3 regions of the Pseudoalteromonas sp. T1lg22 genome follow, and region 2 is predicted to be linked to each of the others. Evidence: predicted binding sites of a transcription regulator. Region 2 holds the regulator's gene; each other region holds the start of a gene.
What was found. The regulator LexA, encoded in region 2, represses DNA repair genes until DNA is damaged. The targets are predictions, from matches to a motif close to TACTGTATNNNNATACAGTA.
Positions count from the first base shown of each region.

Region 1: the regulator LexA is predicted to act here: its motif matches at 931-950, upstream of dinG (ATP-dependent DNA helicase DinG).
Region 3: the regulator LexA is predicted to act here: its motif matches at 3,260-3,279, upstream of recN (DNA repair protein RecN).

Region 1 is NZ_PQBY01000023.1:158,283-165,682, reverse strand. It holds gene dinG (ATP-dependent DNA helicase DinG) at 1-922, opposite strand, end outside; gene C2M24_RS13725 (3'-5' exonuclease) at 1,088-1,900, shown strand; gene C2M24_RS13720 (DNA polymerase II) at 1,936-3,414, shown strand; gene C2M24_RS13715 (TonB-dependent receptor) at 3,671-6,250, shown strand; gene C2M24_RS13710 (class I SAM-dependent methyltransferase) at 6,309-7,208, shown strand.
Region 2 is NZ_PQBY01000016.1:355,390-362,789, reverse strand. It holds gene C2M24_RS11370 (PaaI family thioesterase) at 1-322, opposite strand, end outside; gene C2M24_RS11365 (DUF924 family protein) at 552-1,082, shown strand; gene C2M24_RS11360 (STAS/SEC14 domain-containing protein) at 1,079-1,447, opposite strand; gene lexA (transcriptional repressor LexA) at 1,654-2,271, shown strand; gene coxB (cytochrome c oxidase subunit II) at 2,588-3,721, shown strand; gene ctaD (cytochrome c oxidase subunit I) at 3,718-5,292, shown strand; gene C2M24_RS11340 (cytochrome c oxidase assembly protein) at 5,293-5,835, shown strand; gene C2M24_RS11335 (cytochrome c oxidase subunit 3) at 5,854-6,729, shown strand; gene C2M24_RS11330 (DUF2909 family protein) at 6,629-6,931, opposite strand; gene C2M24_RS11325 (SURF1 family protein) at 6,961-7,400, shown strand, end outside.
Region 3 is NZ_PQBY01000023.1:217,140-224,539, forward strand. It holds gene C2M24_RS13985 (multidrug effflux MFS transporter) at 1-476, shown strand, start outside; gene grpE (nucleotide exchange factor GrpE) at 507-1,082, opposite strand; gene C2M24_RS13995 (HrcA family transcriptional regulator) at 1,142-2,086, opposite strand; gene nadK (NAD(+) kinase) at 2,175-3,059, shown strand; gene recN (DNA repair protein RecN) at 3,306-4,979, shown strand; gene C2M24_RS14010 (FAD-dependent oxidoreductase) at 5,057-6,472, opposite strand; gene gltB (glutamate synthase large subunit) at 6,481-7,400, opposite strand, start outside.

The sequences.
Region 1 (7,400 bases), on a different contig from region 2:
TATCATCGACGGCATCGTTTAGCTTAAATTGGCTGCCGGCAGCACTGGCGCTAAAAATGGCTTGTGCCATTTTGCCGCTGAACTTGAGCAGCTTCTCCAGCCAGTCCTGGGTACCCTTGATGGTCGCTGCGGCGGAGGAGAAGTCTCGGGTAATGTGAGCGAGGTGATGAGCCTCGTCTATCACATAAATACAGTTTTCCGGCTCGGGTAAAATAACCCCGCCGCCAAGCTCTAGGTCTGCTAGTAACAAACTATGGTTGGCAACCAGTACATCCATTTGCGCAATTTTATTGCGCGCCAGATGGAAGGGGCAGGTTTGGTGTGCCTTCATCTGCCGTTGGCAGGAATGCTTATCACCGCTGATCAACCCCCAGACTCTATCCGGTATTACATCGGCCCAGGAGTCTCTGTCGCCCTGCCACTTTTTATTGCTGTAGGCTTGATGCAATTGCTTCAGGCATTTTTGCTCCATCTCACTGAGCGGCGAGCTAAGTGTGGGCATTAGCGCCATTTGCTGTTCATCGCCGTTGACGGCATTTTCCAGCTTGTGGGCACAAATATAGCGGCCTCGTCCCTTCACCAGGTCATAACTAAAGGTCAGGCCACTGTGCTCGGCAAAAAATGGCAACTCTTTAAATAGTAGTTGCTCTTGCAGCGCCACAGTTGCGGTAGAAATAACTAACTTCTTATTTGCCTTGAGGGCGATGGGCAGGGCACCCAAACAATAGGCCAGGGATTTACCCGTACCCGTGCCCGCCTCGATGACGCAGATGCGTTGCTTTTTGTCATACTCACCGGCCAAAGTTTTGGCTATTTCCGCCACCAGGTAGTTTTGGCTTGGCCTGGGTCTATAATCCTCAAGGCTGGCAGCGATCCGCTGATGAGCGGTACGTATGGTCTTTTTAAGCGGATCGGAGAGCATGATTTAACTTATGTATATATTTACAGTGCTGATATTCTAGGGGGACTAGAAGAAAGACTCAAGGATTAGTCAACGACCAGTCTGCTACTTGGCATCTTTAGCTGCTGTAATTATGGCGCTGCTTGGTTACACTGGTGCCATATCTGATGTTTGAGTGAACCCGCCTTGTCTACGCCTAACCCCGCCACCGCCGGTTTTATCCTTTCCATGCAAACGCAACAGCGTCGCCATGGTATTTATTATGTTGCCTGGCTGGCTACCGAACGTGGTCCGGTTAAGGTCATATCGACGGCGCAAAAGGCGGTGTTTTTTATCGCGCAAAAAAATAGTGCGAGCGCCGAACGTATTTTAGCATCTCTGCAGAGTCGGTATCAGCAACGTGCTCTGACGCTTAAAACATTTGCGGGTGAGCCAGTCTGTGCGCTTTATTTTTCTTCCTTGCAAGATTATTACCAGGGCCGAGAGTTACTGCGTGAGCAGGGTATCGAACTCTATGAGGATGATATCCGCCCGCAAGAACAATTTTTAATGGAGCGCTTTATTCGCGGTGGTGTTTGGGTGCAAGGCGAAGCGTCCGGCGGTGATAACCGTCTAATTCGTAACGCGCGCTTTAAAGCTAATGATGGCTTTCGTCCCAAGCTCTCCATGTTATCGCTGGACTTGGAGTGCAGTCCCGAGGGCATTTTATATAGTGTGGCCTTGGTGAGTGAGCACAGCCGCCAGGTGATTATGATAGGCCCAAGTCCAATTGCAGGCCCGGAGCAACCTTGGCTTGATTACGTAGAAGACGAAGCTGCGCTTCTATATGCGCTTATTGAGCAAATTAAAAATTTAGATCCGGACTTAATTATCGGCTGGAATGTGGCCGACTTTGATATGCAGCTTTTGTGTTTTCGTGCCCAGCAATTGGGCATTGAGCTCACCCTGGGACGCGATGGTGAAGCTATGATCTGGCGCGGCGGTCAGTTAATAAGCTAATAGTACCGGGGCGGGTGGTACTCGATGGCATTGATATGTTAAAAAATGCCACTTATCACTTTAGCAGTTACAGCCTGGATAATGTCGCCGCCGAGGTGCTCGCAGAGCGTAAATTGCTAGAGCAGGGAGATAAACTTGGCGCCATACAGCATCTTTTCCATCACGATAAACTCAAGTTAGCCGAATACAACCTCAAAGACAGTGAGTTGGTGCTGGCGATATTCAATAAGCTGGAACTGTGCGAATTTGCCGTAGCCCGTGCTCAGCTAACCGGTTTGCCTCTGGAGCGCCTTGGAGGCTCGGTGGCGGCATTTAGCAATCTATATCTTCCCCATTTGCATCGCAGTGGCTATGTCGCCCCCAACTTGGGCGATCATGGCCTGAGCTTCGACAGTCCCGGGGGCTATGTGATGGACTCCACACCAGGACTTTACGATAACGTTGCCGTGCTCGATTTTAAAAGTCTGTATCCGAGCATTATTCGCACCTTTTGTATCGACCCCATGGCGCTTATCCTGGGTTTGCAGCAGCCGCAAGACAGTGTGCCGGGGTTTAACCATGCTTATTTCTCCCGCACCGAGCACCACCTGCCGCAACTAGTATCCAATTTAGCCGAGGCGCGTCAACGCGCTAAAAACCAGGGTGATCATCATTTGCAGCAGGCGATCAAGATTATTATGAATAGTCTCTACGGCGTGCTCGGTTCAAAGGGATGTCGCTTTTATGATCCCAGGTTATCAAGCTCCATCACCTTGCGCGGTCATGAAATTATGCAAACCACCAAAATGTGGCTTGAAGACTTGGGTGTTACCGTTATTTACGGCGACACGGATTCAACTTTTGTGGCCCTGCCCAAGGACCTGGATGAAGCGCAAAGTCATCGCGTTGCATCGGACTTGGTAGCAAAAATTAACCAAAAATGGCGTGATAGATTAAAAAACAACCTAAACTTAACCAGTTATCTCGAGTTAGAGTATGAGAGTTTGTATAGGCCATTTTTTATGCCAAAAGCTCGTCATAAAGATATTGGCAGCAAAAAACGTTATGCGGGCTTGTTAGCACAAGCGGATTATCGTCTGGTGTTTAAAGGAATGGAGTCGGTGCGTAGCGATTGGACGCAGTTCGCCCGGGATTTCCAACAAGATTTATTTAATGCCTTATTTACAGGTGGTGACCTGCAACAGGTGGTTGCAGAGTATCTGGATAAGTTGCACCACTGCGATGATGTGAAACTACTTACTTATAGTAAACGCTTGGGTAAAGACCCTGATCAGTATACAAAAGCTATCCCTCCTCATGTACGGGCGGCGCGAGGCTCTGTTAAGGGGTTAAGCAAGGGCGACTGGGTTCATTATGTGATCACCTTGTCAGGGCCTAAGCTGCTGCCGACCTCGCAACCGCTGGACTTAGAACATTATTTGGAAAAGCAATTAAGACCCATTATTGATGACCTTCAGGGCCTTGGAATTACCATTAATTACGGCCACTCGGGCAAACAATTCCCGCTTCTGTAACAAAATAATTTATAACGATTACACTTGTGTAATTGAATATTTAGATTGTTGTTTTTTAAGCTTATTTTAGAAACATAAAGCAATAGTTTGTTTATTTAACGTTGTTTTTTATGCTTTTGTTGTTAATTTGCTGTTGACCAGTATTTCTCAAATTGTTTAGTATCTCTTTAGGAAGTGTATTTTGTTACATTTCGCTAAGAGTTGTTCACAACAAAAAATAATTAGTCACACCAAAATGTGACCCAGGGAGAATCCAATGTTAAACAGCAAAATTGCAAAATCAGTGCGCTTAGCGCTAGTTTTTGGCGCTGCTTCAACTGCTGGTATTTCAGCTACGGCTATGGCCGCTGAAGAAAGTGCAGAAGAAGTAGAGCGTATTGAAGTAACCGGTTCACGTATCAAGCGTACTGATATGGCTGGTGACTTACCTATTACAGTTATCGACCGTGAAGCTATCGAGCTAAGCGGTGAAGCTTCAGCAGCTGACCTACTACGTAACACTACAGTTAACAGCTTAGGTTCATTCCGTCCTCAGTCAGGTAGTTCTGCTCAGGGTGTTTCATCAGTGAGCCTTCGCGGTCTTGGTTCAGACCGTACTCTTATCCTTGTAGATGGTCGTCGTCTACCTAAATCAACACTTACTGGTTCAAGCCAGGATTTGAACTCTATCCCTGTTGCAGCGATCGAGCGTGTTGAAATCCTAACTGACGGTGCTTCAGCACTATACGGTTCAGACGCTATCGGTGGTGTAATCAACGTTATTACACGTAAAGACTTCAACGGTGCTGAAATTCAACTTGGCGGCGCGCGTATCGAGCACGATGGCGGCGACCGTGAGAATGGTTCAGTAGTATTTGGTGCAGCGTCAGACAACGCATCAGTACTAGCGGGTGCTTCTTGGAGTGGTCGTGATATCGTTTATGCACGCGACTTCCCTTGGTACTCACCAGGTGGTTCAGTTTACTCAAACAACTTCACTACTTTCACTATGAATGAAGGTGAGAAGTCATCTAACTTCGATTTCTTCTCTCCAGAATCAACCTGTGAAGGCGTTGGCAACGAAGATTTCTATCGCATCGGCGCACGTTGTGGCTTTAACTTCGCATCTGTATCTGCTGATGAAGCTTCAATCAAAAACCGTTCTGCGTTCGTTAAAGCTCGTTTTGAAATCAACGATCAATGGTCTCTATATTCAAACGTGAACATCGCTCAAACTAAATCGTTTGGTCGTTACGCTCCGTCACTTGATACTACTGCTTTCGATTCAGGTTTCCAAATCGACGCAGACAGCCCGAACAACCCAACTAACCCAGACAGCCCTCTATACGATGCGAGCCTAGGTCTAGAGCAACAGCCTGTTGACTTCTGGCACCGTTTTGCTGCTCTAGGTAACCGTGATAACCACTTCACAAGTGAACTTAAAGATATCGTAGTTGGTGCAGAAGGTTACATCGGTGACGTATCTATTGACTTCGGTGCTCGTAAAACACTTAACGAAAGTAACAACATCGGTTCTGGTTACGTTCTACGTGGTGTAGCTCGTCAGTACATCAACGATGGTACTTATGACCTTTCAGACCCATACGGTGCTGATGAAAGCGTTCGTAAAGCGATGACAGTAACTACTTCTCGTGCTGGTAAGTTCAACCAAGAAGAAGTTTACGCTAACGCTGCATTTGACGTAATGGAAACTTCAGCTGGTATGATTCAAGGCTTCGTAGGTTTTGAATACCGTACTGAAGACTACGCAGATAGTTACGATTCACTATCTGAAGCTGGCCAAGTAGGTGGTTCATCTGGTAGCTCTGCTGCTGGTAACCGTTCAGTTCGCTCTGCGTTCTTCGAAGCCTTGGTACCACTTGCTGAAACGTTTGAGCTAAACATTGCTGGTCGTTACGATGACTACTCAGACTATGGTAGCGATTTCTCACCTAAAGTGTCAGTTCGTTTTGACGGCGTTGAAGACCTAGTACTTCGTGCATCTTGGGGTGAAGGTTTCCGTGCTCCATCACTACCTGACCTTACTCAGCAGCCAGCTGAATCTGCAGACTCAGTGAGTGATGACCTACACTGTGCTGCTATCGGTGAAGCCGCAGGCTGTAGCTCGCAAATTAACGCGATTGTTATTGCAAACCCTGATCTTCAGTCAGAAAAATCAGAGTCAATCTCACTTGGTGCTGTTTACACACTAAATGATAACTTCGATTTCGAAATTGACTACTATGATATTGAAGTAACTGACCGTATTCGTGCGTTTAGTTCTCAAACAATCATCGACTCAACTCTTGCTGGTGACCCGCTACCTCCTTCATTCACAGTTAAACGTGCTCCAAATGGCGCGATTTCAGAAGTGGTACGTGGTTTCGGTAACGATGGTACGCTTGAAACTAACGGTATTGACTTCAAAGCAAGTGCTCGTTTTGACTTCGGTGAAGCTGGTGCACTACGTTCGAACCTATCTTACAGCTGGATCAATGATTACAGCACAGATGGCGGCCGTAACTTCGTAGAAGATCCAGGTGTGCCTGAGTACCGTGCTACTCTAGCAACTTCATACTCTATCGCTGATTTCGACATCGCTTGGAACATGAACGTAATCGGTTCTCAGTACGAAGAAATCGTTGACGGTGAAGGTGAAGGCCATGTTCCTACATGGGTTACTCACGATTTACAAGTTGGCTACAACGCTCCATGGAACGGTAAGTTCACTCTTGGTGCACAAAACGCCTTCGCTAAAGAGCCACCTCTTATTGGCTACGACGGTCGTGACTACAACTTCAACCTATACAATGGCTTCGGTCGTATTGTATACCTTAACTACAAGCAAACTTTCTAAGTTAGCTTAACAAGTTAATCTAAGCGGCCATTGGCCGCTTTTTTTATGGGGATATTTTATGAAGCAATGGGAAGACTTTTGGCACCAAACATCCATGGTTTCAAGTTTTGGTCTTAGTGGTCAGCAATACGGTTATCCTAAGGCAATTGAAGAGTTTTGGTGCGCCAAGGCGGCAACCTATGATGATGGTGACACCCTTCTAGATTTAGCCTGTGGGCGAGGTGCTCTCGCTTTACTTTTGGCTGACAATGCACAACAGAGCCACAAACCACTAGATATTCATGCTACCGATGCCGTGGCCATAGATATGACCAGCGTTGCTGCCGAATATGAAGCATATAAACGAATTACCTGGAATTTAGGCTGTGATATTGCCAACCTGGCGTATGCTCAAGGTTCATTTAATCGTTTGGTCAGTCAATTTGGCGTTGAATACGCAACATTGAATAAACCGCTACTTGATTCCCTAATAGGCTTATTGGCGCCTGCGGGAAGTGCTGATTTCATCATACACTCGGCAAGTTCAGCCATCTCGGCGGACTCGATACAGGGTATCAAGGCGATTGAACGGGTTTTTCATTCGGGGATTTTTTTGAAGGTTTATCAAGAGCTAACATCTTCTGGAGCGCGACAGTCGCTGGCCGAGGAGGTTCAGAACCTATTTAATAATTTAGCTAAGGACAGTCTGATGAAGTCTTGGCTAGATGACATATGTGCAAGCTTTTTACGTATTATTGATGCTCCCGCTGAGCGCACCATAGTCTTGCTCGATAGATTAGCGACCAACCTTGAGCAGACAGTTACACGATTACAGCAGCAGCTTTCAGTAGCGCATAGCGTGGAAAAGCTTGAGGCCTTGTTACAACCTTACTCCGGTGTGGTCGAATATACGATAGAAAGGGTTGTGGTCGATGGCAGTGAGTTTGGACTGCATTTACATCTGGGCAAAAAGCCTTAATATTTGAAGGCTGCTACCCTAGCGCCCGAAGTTTGATGTCCAGTAGGGTCAACTTGGGGCTAAAAATAATGATTTCTCAAAGTACTAGCATAATCGAAATGACAGGGGAGTATGTTGGCGAGGCCAATCTTGCCTTACCTCTGTCATTCGTCTTCACCAGGTATCTCAGGGTGACAATGCGAGGTTACGCCT
Region 2 (7,400 bases):
TATTGATGTCGACGGCGAAGTTGGCGGCGTAGCTGGCGACGGTTTCGGCCAGTACCACGTAGGCGCCGCCGTGGACTATGCCGATGGGGTTGTAGAGCTCGTTGTCGATAGGCATGGTGGCCACCAGGTAATCCGGGCCGATTTCGCTGATTTCAATGCCGAGTTTGGTCATAAGCGTGCCCTTGGCGCCGACGCCGAGGTCGAGTTTGCGACACAGATCAAAATCGATTTCCTGAGCCCAAATACTTGGGGTGTTTTCGCTTACACTCGAGTCTGGCTGCTCAGTGACCGGTAGATCGTTTTCATGATTCTGAATACTCATACAGATTCCTTATACGGCGGCATGGTTAACGGGGGTTATTTGCACTCATTGGCACTGTGCTCCACATAGTGCTGCACTCGCCTGGGCTTCTGCAAGCCTTTTACGACGGTTAGCGAGCGCAAAAAGAGGAACGGGGCGGCGATATCTTCGGCGGCCTGGCTATCACCTGAGGGCCGGATTTGACTAGACTGTCAGTAACGACCTGGGTGTAAATGTTGAAGGAGGGTCTATGGACTTTCAATCCGTGTATGATTTCTGGTTTAACCAATGCAACAGCGAGGACTGGTTTAAAAAGAGTGCGACCTTCGATGCCAGGGTTACCGAGCTGTTTGCCAAGACTCACCGCGCCGCCAGTCGGGGGGAGCTCTATCATTGGCGTAGCAGTGCCCACGGTGCCCTGAGTGAAATTATCGTGCTCGATCAATTCTCCCGTAATATCTATCGCGATACCGCCAGCGCCTTTGCCCAGGATGCTCAGGCCTTGTGCCTGGCTCAGCATGCGGTAGAAAAGGGCTACGACCTGCTGCTCAATGAGCAGGAGCGTGGCTTTTTATACATGCCTTATATGCACAGTGAAAGTGCCGTCATTCATATGCTTGCCGAGCACCTGTTTCGGCCTTTGGAGAGTTATTCCTATGAGCTGACCCATAAGGCGATCATCGACCGCTTTGGTCGCTACCCGCATCGCAACGCTATACTCGGGCGTCGGTCGACACCAGAGGAAATAGCATTTTTAGAAACGCCCAACAGCAGTTTTTAATCGGCCTCACTCACCCAGTTACGTGCTTGCTCCATCTGGTCATATTGAAAGGCTCTGATTTCGGCACTGATAAAATGCGCCGTTAAATGCTCGCCGAGCATGGCCAGGGGAGAGTCGGTAACTACGGCTATCCTGCTGATTCTCTTATGGTGGTCGCGGGCAAAGCGCAGGTGCGCTGACAAGGCCGCAAACGAATCCCAGCCGGGAAAGTGACGGGTGGCTATCATCAGCCCCTTGAGTCCACCATGACGTTCTATATAGGGATCTATAATACGTACGGCGGCTATAAAGTCGGCGGCAGACAACTCGCCATGGGGGGTAAATACGCCAATATCATGTTCATTATCTAGGCTGATACAGAGCATATTGGGTTCCTTCTTTCATTTAAAATGCTTCGATGCGAAATCGGCTACCTATAACTGTAGGCGCTTTTTTAAGTATTTGCGCAGTCGCTGATACAGCTTAGAAATAACTCCTGACTGTGGCAGCAGCAAAATCATTGAATATATTTGCGATTTTCTGACAACTGTATATACTCACAGTTAAATGTACTGTATGGAAAACCAGTTGTATGCGCCCTTTAACTAATCGCCAATCTCAAATTTTAGAGCTGATCAAAGTCTTTATTAAAGATACCGGCATGCCGCCGACGCGCGCCGAAATTGCACAAACATTAGGTTTTCGCAGTGCCAATGCCGCCGAGGAGCACCTTAAGGCGCTGGCCAAAAAAGGGGTGATCAGAATGAAACCCGGTGCCAGCCGCGGTATTCAGCTGGTTGAGGAAGAAGAGCCGGAGCAATTAGGCCTGCCGTTAATCGGTCGGGTTGCCGCCGGTGAGCCCATTTTGGCGCAGGAGCATATCGAGAGCCATTGCCAAATCGACCCCATGTTGTTTAAACCGGCGGCGGATTATCTGCTACGGGTTAACGGCATGAGTATGAAGGATATCGGCATTCTTGATGGCGATCTGCTGGCGGTACACCGTGCGCAAGTGGCCGAAAACGGTCAGGTGGTGGTAGCCCGAGTGGGTGACGACGTAACCGTGAAGCGCCTGGAAAAGGCCGGTCGCAAGGTTTTCCTGCATGCGGAAAACGAAGAATTTGCTCCTATCGAAGTCGATTTAGAACATGAATCCTTTGATATTGAGGGCTTAGCGGTTGGTGTAATTCGAAACGCCGACTGGATGTAGGTTTTATTCGGTATTTTTGCCCCCGATACGCCGTTTATTGGGGGTTTTACGGCGCTTTTCTCCCTTCTTTTCTTACGCGCTAACAGTTTGAATATCCCCCAAATATTTATTTAAAAAAGAAAAACAAAAACGCTTCATTTCTTGCTATTCGTTCAAATCTTGACTAATTGTTATATTACAGGCTTTGCTGGTTGCTTTTTGCGCACTTTGTTTGCAGAAAATTGAATCGGCCAGTCCAAGCATAATAATAACGAAGATTGGCTAGCAGTAATTGCCTCTTCCCTTTTTGCGTTGCGCGTAGTTAAGGAGATGGTACATGAAGCAGCTTTGCTCCCTCATGTTGCTGTGTTTGTTTGCTCCCCATCTGGCCTTGGCCAACAGCAAGTACAACTTGCGCCCCGGGGTGACGGATATCAGCGAGAATGTTTACCAATTGCATATGACGATATTTATCATCTGCTGTGTGATTGGGGTGATCGTATTCTCGGTCATGTTTTGGGCCTTGCTCAGGCACCGTAAATCCAAGGGCGTTACCGCCGCCACCTTCCATGAAAGCACTAAGGTCGAAATTCTTTGGACCGCTATTCCCTTTCTTATCCTTATCGGCATGGCGGTGCCGGCGACCAAGACCCTGATCGCCATGGAAGACACCAGCAAGGCGGACATCACCATTAAGGTGACCGGCTCGCAGTGGAAGTGGCATTACGAATACATGGGCCATGATCTGGGCTTTTATTCGCTGTTGGCCACCCCTCAGGAGCAAATTCAAAATGCCGAGAATAAAGGCGAAAACTACCTGCTGGAAGTGGATAAGCCACTGGTGATCCCAACCGGTAAAAAAGTGCGTTTTCTGATGACCTCTGACGATGTTATTCACTCCTGGTGGGTGCCGGACTTTGCGGTGAAAAAAGACGCCAACCCAGGCTTTATCAACGAGGCCTGGACCAAGGTTAACGAAGCGGGTATCTATCGCGGTCAATGTGCCGAGCTGTGTGGTCAGGACCACGGCTTTATGCCCGTGGTGGTTGAAGCGAAATCCCCTGAGGAGTTTGATATCTGGCTGGCGGCGCAAAAACAAGCGATGTTAGACCAGGCCGATGCCGATGCTGCCTTACTCGACCAAACCTTGTCTCATGACGAGCTCATGAGCACTGGTGAGAAGATCTATATGACCCGCTGCGTAGCCTGTCACCAACCGACTGGTCTCGGCGTTCCCGGAGTATTCCCGGCAATCAAGGGCAGCCCAATCGCGACCGGCGAAATCAAAGACCACATCGATATCGTGGTACACGGTAAACCTGGCACCGCCATGCAGGCGTTTGTTAGCCAGCTCACTATTAAAGAGCTCGCGTCCGTTGTTACTTACCAGCGTAATGCCTTTGGTAATGACACCGGCGATACGGTGCAACCAAGTGCGATCCAGGCCTTTATTGATGGGGAAGAACAATGAGTACAGCAGCTGCAACACACGAACATCACGGGCCTGCGACTGGCATTAAACGCTGGCTCTTTACCACTAACCATAAAGACATAGGCACGCTATACCTGCTGTTTTCGCTGCTGATGTTTTTAACCGGCGGCGCCATGGCCATGGTGATCCGCGCCGAGCTGTTTCAGCCGGGATTACAATTGGTCGACCCGCACTTCTTTAACCAGATGACCACGGTGCATGGCTTGATCATGGTCTTCGGTGCGGTGATGCCGGCCTTTACCGGCCTGGCCAACTGGATGATCCCCATGATGATCGGGGCGCCGGACATGGCCTTGCCGCGCATGAACAACTGGAGCTTCTGGATCCTGCCCTTCGCCTTTGCCATCTTGCTGATGTCGCTATTTATGGATGGGGGCGGCCCGGCCTTCGGTTGGACCTTCTACGCGCCGCTGTCGACCACCTACAGCAACGACAATACCGCGCTGTTTGTGTTTGCCATCCATATTATGGGTATCAGCTCCATTATGGGTGCCATTAACGTCATAGTGACTATCGTCAACCTGAGAGCGCCGGGCATGAAGTGGATGAAGCTGCCGCTGTTCGTATGGACCTGGCTGATCACCGCCTTCCTGCTGATTGCGGTGATGCCTGTGCTGGCGGGGGCAGTGACCATGGTACTGACGGATAAATACTTCGGCACCGACTTCTTTAATGCCGCCGGTGGTGGCGATCCCGTGATGTTCCAGCATATTTTCTGGTTCTTCGGTCACCCCGAGGTGTACATCATGATCTTGCCGGCGTTTGGTATTATCTCCACCATAGTGCCCACCTTCTCGCGCAAAAAACTCTTTGGCTACTCTTCCATGGTGTATGCCACCGCGTCCATCGCCTTGTTGTCCTTTGTGGTCTGGGCGCACCATATGTTTACCACCGGCATGCCGCTGGCCGGTGAGCTCTTCTTCATGTACTCCACCATGCTGATATCCGTGCCCACCGGGGTCAAGGTGTTCAACTGGGTGGCGACCATGTGGCGCGGCTCCATCAGTTTTGAAGCGCCCATGATGTTTGCCATCGCCTTTATCGTGCTCTTTACCCTGGGCGGTTTCTCCGGCCTGATGCTGGCGATTACACCGGTGGATTTCCAATACCATGATACCTACTTTGTGGTGGCGCATTTCCACTATGTGCTGGTTACCGGGGCGGTGTTCTCCATTATGGCCGCGGCCTATTACTGGCTGCCGAAATGGACCGGGCATATGTACAACACTAGGCTGGCGAAGTGGCACTTCTGGATGTCGCTGATCAGCGTCAACGTGCTCTTCTTCCCCATGCACTTTGTTGGCTTGGCGGGCATGCCCCGTCGTATCCCAGACTATGCGCTGCAGTTTGCCGACTTTAACGCCATCATCAGTATCGGTGGCTTTGCCTTCGGTCTATCGCAGCTGCTGTTTGTGGCCGTGGTGTTTAAGTGCATCAAGGCTGGCGAAAAGGCCCCGGCCAAGGTGTGGGACGGAGCCGAAGGTTTAGAGTGGCAGGTGGCTTCACCGGCGCCTTATCACACCTTTGAAACGCCGCCCGAGGTGAAATAAATGAACCATATGCCGCTGTTAAGAAAGCTCTTATTAGGCACCCTGGCGATGTTCGCCTTTGCCTTTGCGCTGGTGCCCTTGTACGACGTGTTCTGCGATGTCACCGGCCTTAACGGCAAGCCCTCTATGGAGCAGGCGCAGCAAAGCGAACGGGTGGATAACAGCCGTGAGGTTACCGTGAGCTTTACCACCCATGCCCAAAGCGGTGCGCCCTTTAAGGTCAGCGCTCAGCAGCAGTCTGTGGTGGTGAAGCCTGGCGAGATGAGCCTGGTGACCTTTGCGGCGGCCAATACCAGCGATCAAGCCCGGGTGATGCAGGCCATTCCGTCTGTCTCTCCTGGGTTAGCGGCAAAATACCTACATAAACTGGCGTGCTTTTGCTTTGACCAGCAAACCTTGCAGGCCAACGAACAACAAGAATATCAATTAAGATTTTATGTCGATCCGGCGTTGCCACCCGAATACGAGGAGCTAACGCTGTCATATACGCTTTTTGATATCAGCGCCAAGCATAGCGAGTCGTTAGTGGCGGCGGCGCGATAACCCAAATGAGGCATGAATATGAGTGAAGAGTATCAAAAGTACTATGTGCCGGCGCAAAGTCCCTGGCCGATAGTCGGCGCGGTGGCGCTGTTCTTTATCGCCGCCGGTGCCGGTCTAACCGTGATGCAAATGGAGCAGGAAAGCAGCCATGGCCATTACCTGTTATTTGCCGGTATTGCCGTGTTGCTGTACATGCTGGTGGGCTGGTTTCGTAATGTCATCAGCGAGTCCCATGGCGGTCTCTACTCGATGCAGATGGATCGCTCCTTTAGACAGGGCATGAGCTGGTTTATTTTCTCCGAGGTGATGTTCTTTGCCGCCTTCTTCGGCGCCTTGTTCTACGCCCGTATGCTGGCGGTGCCCTGGCTCGGTGGTGATGGCAATAATGTGATGACGGGCGAAGTGTTATGGCCGGAATTCACATCTGCATGGCCGCTGGAAAGCACTCCGGATGGCACCAGCACCCAGGCCATGGGCTGGCAGGGGCTGCCGCTTATCAACACCATTATCCTCTTGGTGTCGTCGGTAACCTTGCAGTTTGCTCACACCGCCATAGAAAAAGATAAGCGCACGCCTCTGACCCTCTTCCTGCTGTTGACCATAGTTCTTGGTATCAGTTTCTTGGGCCTGCAAGCCTATGAATATGTGCATGCCTATCAGGATTTAGGACTGAAGCTGGATTCCGGCATTTACGGCAATACCTTCTTCTTGCTTACCGGCTTTCACGGCTTGCACGTAACCCTGGGCACCATAATGCTTATTGTGGTCTGGATCCGGGTGTTAAAGGGCCACTTTAGCAGCGAAAAGCATTTCGCCTTTCAAGCGGCGGCCTGGTACTGGCACTTTGTAGATGTGGTGTGGCTGTGCCTGTTTGTATTTGTGTATGTGTTGTGATCGGTGATTGATTAAAGCGCAGCAGACCAAACTGCTGCGCCAGCAAAATAATAATAAGTACTAGGATGCACAGGGCAACGCGTTTGCCCAAATAGCGCGACATAGGCACCTTGTTATCGGCTTTTATCATCGCCAGTAAGGCGCGGAAAAGGGTGTAAATGACGGTCAGCAAGAGCGCAATAATTATAATTTTAATAAGCAAGATACGGATACTCCGAGGTTGGTGGTTGAGTGTTTACAGCTAAGCTTAGCGCAATTTTATGGATAGGGCTGGTTATCCTCGCGGTAACTGTTTGTACTCGCTTGGGTTTTTGGCAACTTGAACGGGCAGAACAAAAACAGCAAAGACAACAGCTGCTGGATTCCTGGTCGGCTCAGGGCGTTATGCCTTTGACCAAGGCGCTGCGCTATATCGAAAGCGAAGATGCCACAGGTTTGCAGGTTCGCTTTGATGCTCAGTTGCAGAGCGAATACTGGCTGCTGGACAATCAGGTGTATCAGGGCCGGGTCGGCTATGATTTGCTGGTGCTGGCCTTGGCGCCTGGCGCCAGTCACTGGCTGTTGGTCAATCTCGGCTTTGTGCCGGCACCCAGCAAGCGCAATGAACTGCCCACTATCACCTTGCCATCTGGGATCACCCTGACTCAGGCGTTAGTCAAAGAAGGCCCACT
Region 3 (7,400 bases), on a different contig from region 2:
TCTACCTGGGTTATTTTAAAGTTTCGGAGCAACTTTTTGGCGTGCTGTTTGCGTTTAATGTTATTGCCTTGATGCTGGGTAACTTTATTAACACCCGAGTGGTGCCTAAGGTCGGCTCGCGCAAGATGCTGTATTTTGGTCTGGCTCTGGCGCTAGTCAGCGGCAGCGCCTTGTTGGCCTTTAGCCTGATGGAGCAGTCGCTGTACTACATAGTGTGGAGCATAGCGCCGCTGATGATGAGTTTAGGCATTATCGCCTCAAATGCCGATGCCCTTATTCTAATGGAGTTTGAACGTAACTCGGGGACGGCTACGGCTGTCATAGGTACACTGCGCTTTGGCAGCGGTGCTTTAGTGGGACCCTTTTTAGCGCTGATCCACCCGGTTAATGCGGTGCCCTTCTCCAGCATGATGTTTGTGGCTATTATCCTAATCGCCGTGACTCAGCTTTGGCAACGCAAAAAAAATGCCCACTAAAAAGTGGGCATTTTTCTATTAATCAAAAACTTAAGGCGCTTTCGATACCATAACCATGGCCGGGCGTAACAAACGACCGTTCAGGGTGTAACCCTTTTGCATAACCGCTATAACGGTATTAGGTGCGACATCTTCGCTCGGTTGCATAGCCATGGCTTGATGAAGTTCCGGGTTAAACGCCTCACCCTGAGGGTTAACCACTTCGACATTGAACTTGGCAACTGCTTCAACAAAGCTTTTGGCCGTCATTTCGATGCCTTCAAGCATAGGAACCAGGGCTTCATTTTCTTTGTCAGCAAACTCGATGGCACGCTCTAGGTTATCGATCACCGGAAGCAGTTCGTTGGCAAACTTCTCTAGCGCAAACTTATGTGCTTTTTCAACATCTTGTGCAGCACGACGACGAATGTTTTCAACTTCGGCGGCGGCGCGAATCACGCTGTCTTTTTGCTCTTCAACGGTTTGCTTTGCAGCTTCTAATTCCGCATATAGAGCCGCTAACTCAGCTTCAATGCTTTGCTCTTGTGAGCCCTGCTCTTGTTCTTGCTCTTCTTGAGCCTCGACGTTTTCCTGTTCGTGTTCGTTAGCCTGTGGTTGCTCAGACATCTTTATATTCTCCAAAAACTGCGTAACTGCGATTCATTATGGGGATGTATTTAGCGGATTCAAGAGTCAAGGTGCTCGATTTGCGCAAATTCTTGAATGATCGCCTCAATCGGCGCCGACTTGGGCAAGATCACGCAAAATCGACTTTGATATTCCTGGTTGGCAAAGTAAGCCAGGCTAAAAACTAAGAAGGGTTCAAAACCCGGTAAGGGCAACTGATCGCCAAACAACACGGACACACCGTTGCGAAACGCCAGCTTATCTTCGATGCCATGTAAGAAGCGCGCACCTATGTTGAGTTCCTGCTCGCTATTTGTGTAGGCATAAAGGTTATTTTCGCCGACCACTATACTGTTGTCGCTGCCAAGTTTATTTCCTAACTCGCGCGTCCACTGCGCCAAGGAGCCATGACAATAATGGGGCGCGGTGCGGCTCATGGCCTTCATTCGGTGCAGTCCTTCAAGCAGGTTTTGCTGCGCAAAAACCGAATTCAACCAGGTCGCAAACTGATAGCGAATATCATCATTGGCCTCAAGGGGCTTGGTAATAAGAATATTGTGGCCCTGACCTTGGCGGTCCAACAGCAGCACCAGCCAATGGGTGCGGTCAAAATCCAGCACTTCTACTCGGAACACCCACTGAGTGGTGACCTGAGGCAGACCAACACAGCAACAGACCTTGTAGCGCCGAGCCAGGTGGTGGGCAAATTCAACCAGTTTTTTCTGTGGCGGCTGCCAATATTGACCCAGCTGATCTAGATGAAAATAGGAATCGAACCAAAAATCAAAGCCTTGCTGGGTAGGAATACGTCCGGCCGAAGTATGGGGCGAATAGAGTAAGCCCAGTTTTTCTAGGCGTGCCATGGCGTTGCGTACGGTGGCGCTGCACACCGCCATCCCCTTTTGCTTGGCAATACGAGAAGAGGCAACCGGCTGACCCTGACCGTCGCAGTATAAACTCATTACCGCAGAGAATATCTGCTCATCACGTGGAGATAATTTCATATTGTTATAATTTAGGCTCTTTGCCTCAGTTTCAACCCCACCACTTTTGCGTTACTCTATAAAGAGTTACTTCATTTATGGCACAGATATGAGCGCTTCTTTTAAAACTATTGGCTTAATTGGTAAAGCACATCATGAAGGCGCGGCGCTGACATTACAACGCCTCTATGCCTTTTTGCAAGCTTTAGGTTACCGGGTCTTGGTGGAGCGTCATTATGGCGGGCAATTGGCAAATCCCGAAGATGCCAATCTGGTCGATTTGGTCGAGCTAGGTGAGCAAGCAGACTTGGCCATAGTGGTCGGCGGTGACGGCAATATGCTTGGCGCCGCGCGCGTACTGGCCCGCTTTAATGTTGGCGTGATCGGCGTAAACCGCGGCAACCTGGGGTTTTTAACCGACCTTAACCCGGACGGCTTTGAGCCTGCCTTGGAGCAGGTGCTCAGCGGCCATTACATAGAAGAAAAACGCTTCTTACTGGAAGTGGAAGTATTTCGTCATGCCGAGCTCAAAAGTGCCAACTCGGCGATGAATGAAGCTGTGCTGCACGCCGACAAGGTGGCACACATGATCGAATTCGAATGCTTTATTAACGATGATTTTGTGTTTTCGCAAAAGTCCGATGGCCTGATTGTGTCAACGCCGACCGGCTCCACCGCCTATTCACTGTCTGGCGGCGGCCCTATTCTTACTCCGGGTCTTAATGCCATGGCCCTGGTGCCCATGTTCCCTCATACCCTATCGAGCCGACCCTTGGTGGTCGATGGTGAGAGCGTTATTCGTCTTAAACTGAGCTTGGATAATACCGACAGCCTGCAGGTCAGTTGCGACAGCCATGTGGTGCTAGCCACCCTGCCCGGCGATGAAGTGGTGATCAAAAAAGCAGAAAGGCCGCTGCGCTTAATTCACCCCACGGATTACTCCTACTATAACGTGCTGCGCCAAAAACTAAATTGGGGCTCACGCCTGTATTAGAGTTACTTTGGAATACATCAGCGACCGGGAATTACACGGCTTTCAAAGCAAGTTAATTGACGCTGGCAAGAAGATAAATGGCTTAGAGCGTTCCCTAAGCCAGGTATCGAGTAAAAGATACCTTTAGAGTGCCAGCCAACAAATACACCGAGCCAGAGCAAGCGCAAATTGTTTAAAATTTAATTTGCAAAAAAACGGACTACTGTATAGATTAACAGTTAGTATATAACTGGATGGATAAACAGTATGCTTTCGGGATTAACTATTTCTAATTTTGCTATTGTTAGCGAGCTTGAAACCCAATGGCATGCCGGTATGACCGCAATCACAGGGGAAACCGGTGCAGGTAAATCGATTGCCATCGATGCCCTCTCTCTGTGCTTAGGTGAGCGTGCCGACGCTGCCGCCGTGCGCCCCGGCGCCAAACAGGCAGACATTAGCGCCCGTTTCGATATTAGTCGCCTGCCCAAGGCTCAACAGTTTTTGCAAGAGCATATGCTGGAGGCAGATGAGCAAGAATGCCTGCTGCGACGCGTAGTTGCGAAAAATGGCCGCAGCAAAAGCTATATCAACGGCATCAGTGTTACCGCCGCTCAGTTAAAGGAATTGGGGCAGCACTTATTATCCATCCATGGTCAGCATGCGCACCAGTTGTTGCTGAAAAACGACCATCAGCTGCAATTACTCGATGGCTATGCCGGCCATAAATCCTTACTTGAAAATACGGCGAAAAGCTTTAGCCAATACCAAAAGTTACAGCTGGAGCTACGCGAGTTAGAGGCCAAGCACGCCCAACAACAAGCACAAAAGCAACTGCTTGAATATCAGGTCGCCGAGCTCGACGAATTTGCTCTGGAGGACGGCGAATATGAGCAAATCGAGGTGGAGCATAATCGTCTTAGCCATGCCCAGCACTTACTGGAAGGCTCACAGCAGCAACTTTATGCCTTGTACGAAGGCGATGAGCAAACCATTAACGGTGCCCTACAGCACAGCGCCATTGCCATTAGCGAGCTGGCCGCCATAGACCCAAGCTTAGAAGGCATCGCCGCCATGCTTAACGACGCCTGCGTGCAGGTAGAAGAAGCAAGCCGCGAGCTACGCGGTTATTGCGATAGCGCTGAGTTGGACCCGGAGCGCTTAGCCCAGCTCGATGAACGCCTTGGCACTGCCATCACCTTGGCGCGCAAGCATATGGTTGAACCTAAGGCTCTGGTGGCACATCACCTGCAAATTAAAACGGATCTGGAAGCAATCTGTGTTGACGATCAACGCTTGGCTCAGCTCGATGATGAGATAGCCGAAGCACTTAATGAATATCAGCAGTGCTGCGAGCTATTATCCGCCAGCCGTAGAGAGGCGGCGCAAGAATTAAGCGAACTGATCGGCGCCAGTATGCATGAGTTGTCGATGGAAAATGGCCGCTTTGCCATTGCTCTCGATTTTGACTCAGCGCGCACACCCAGCCGCCTTGGTTTAGACCGCATCGAATTTTTGGTAAGCACCAACCCGGGCCAACCCATGCAGGCGCTGTCTAAGGTTGCCTCTGGCGGTGAGCTCTCGCGGATCAGTTTGGCAATCCAGGTGATCATCGCCCAGCGCGTGACCACGCCAACGCTTATTTTCGATGAAGTGGATGTAGGTATCTCCGGGCCAACCGCAGCAGCGGTAGGTAAGTTGCTGCGTCGCCTTGGCCAATCTACTCAGGTTATATGTGTGACCCACCTGCCCCAGGTGGCTTCCAGCGCCATGAACCAGTTCTTCGTGGGCAAACAGGTGGCCAATGATGAAACCTTTACACAAATGCTGGCGCTTAATAAACAAGGCCGCGTTGATGAAATCGCCCGCCTGCTGGCCGGTGACAATATCAGTAAAACCACCTTGGCCAATGCTAGGGAGCTGATTGCGGCTCACGCTTAACATTATCAATGAGTAAAAACAGCGCATAAAAAAAGCGGGCTAATGCCCGCTTTGCTGCTTCCAAGGTTTATCCAAAATTAAACTTCCAGGTAATCCATAATGCCTTCTGCGGCATTACGGCCTTCAAAGATGGCGGTAACCACCAGATCCGAGCCCCGTACCACATCACCCCCGGCAAAAATTTTCGGGTTAGTGGTCTGATGCGTAAAGGCGCCCTGCTCTGGGGCATTAATGCCACCCCAGTGATTTATTTCCACACCAAAGGGCTCCAGCCATTCCATCTTATGGGGCTTAAAGCCAAAGGCCATCAACACCGCATCGGCAGCAACTGTATGCTCTGAGTCGGGAACTTCTTCGGCGCGACGACGGCCATTTTCATCGGGCTCGCCCAATTGGGTATGCACCATGCGAACGCCGCTCACCCGACCTTGCTCGTCCACCACTATGCCCTTAGGCTGAACATTAAACATAAACTCGACGCCTTCTTCCTTGGCATTTTTTACCTCGCGTTTAGAACCGGGCATATTCTCTTCGTCACGGCGATAGGCACAGATCACCTGCTGCGCCTGTTGACGCACCGAGGTACGTACACAGTCCATGGCGGTATCACCACCACCGAGTACCACTACCCGCTTACCCTGCATATCAAGATAGGGAGCATCGCCCTCTTCATAGCCCATCACTCGGTTGGTATTGCCAATTAAAAATGGCAGGGCGTCGTGCACGCCTTCGGCATCCTCGTTTTCAAGGTTGGCACGCATACTTTGATAGGTACCGACGCCGAGGAAGACCGCATCATACTGATCGATGATCTGTTGCAGCTCGATATCCTTGCCCACCTCTGTGTTCAGACGAAACTCGACACCCATCTCGGTAAAGATTTCCCGACGTCGTTGCATCACTTCTTTTTCCAACTTAAACGAAGGAATACCAAAGGTCAGCAGACCGCCAATTTCCGGGTGACGGTCAAACACCACGGGTTTAACTCCATTGCGCACCAGCACATCGGCACAGCCGAGTCCCGCCGGCCCAGCACCGATAATGGCGACCTTTTTATCACTCCATACCACGTGCTTCATATCCGGTTTCCAACCCATGGCAAAGGCGGTATCGGTAATGTATTTTTCGATATTGCCTATGGTGACGGCACCGAATTCCTCATTCAGAGTACAGGCGCCTTCACAAAGCCTGTCCTGCGGGCACACGCGCCCACACACCTCGGGCAGACTGTTGGTGCGGTGAGAAAGCTCCGCCGCTTCGAGAATACGCCCGGTGCGAATAAGCTTTAACCACTGCGGGATATAATTGTGCACCGGACATTGCCATTCACAATAGGGGTTGCCACAGTCAAGACAACGATCCGCCTGAGAGTCGACCTGGTTTTGTGAAAACGGCTCATAGATCTCAACAAACTGCTGCTTGCGCGTAGAAATCGGCTTTTTGCGCGGATCGACACGCTGTACATCGATAAACTGATAAACATTCTGGCTCATACTTCCTCCTATTGCGCCTGCACACGTAGTTCGGCGCTACTGCGGGCGCGGTGTCCCAACAGGCTATGAACATCACTGGAAATCGGCTTCACCAACTTAAACATGGGCAAGTAAAGATCGAAGCTGGCGAGGATGGCCTCGGCGCGCTGCGAGCCAGTCAGCTCCAGGTGCTCGGCAATCAAACCACGCAGATGCTCCTGATGAGTCGGCAACTGCTCCAGGCTCACTATCTCCACCAGCTCAGGGTTCATGCGTTTGGTAAAGTCATGTGCTTCATCAAGCACATAGGCAAAACCTCCGGTCATGCCAGCACCAAAGTTAATGCCTACCTTACCCAGCACACAGACCACTCCGCCGGTCATATATTCACAACCGTTGTCGCCAAGACCTTCAATCACGGCGGTAACTCCGGAGTTACGAACGCCAAAACGTTCACCAGCGCAGCCCGCGGCATATAATTTGCCGCCAGTGGCACCGTATAAACAGGTATTACCTACAATTGCCGCCTGGTGTGACTGGAAACAAGAACCCAAAGGCGGACGCACCACCAAACGGCCGCCAGCCATGCCCTTGCCCACATAGTCATTGGCATCACCGACAAGAGTCATTTCCAGACCACCGGCATTAAACACCCCAAACGACTGACCTGCGGTGCCATGCAATTCAATACGCAGCGGCTCTGCAGCCATGCCCTGGTTACCATGCTGGGCGGCGATATAACCGGAAAGCATGGCCCCTACCGAGCGGTCGGTGTTACAGATACGCGTCACCAGATTGGCTCCGCTGCGATTATCTATGGCCTGCTTCGTCTTCGCCAACAGCTCTTCATTAAGGGCGCCGCGATAGTGCGAGGTATTAGGCATAGAACAATATAAGGACTGACCGCTTATATTTTTTGGTTGTGCCAGCAAGTGCGATAAATCCAGCT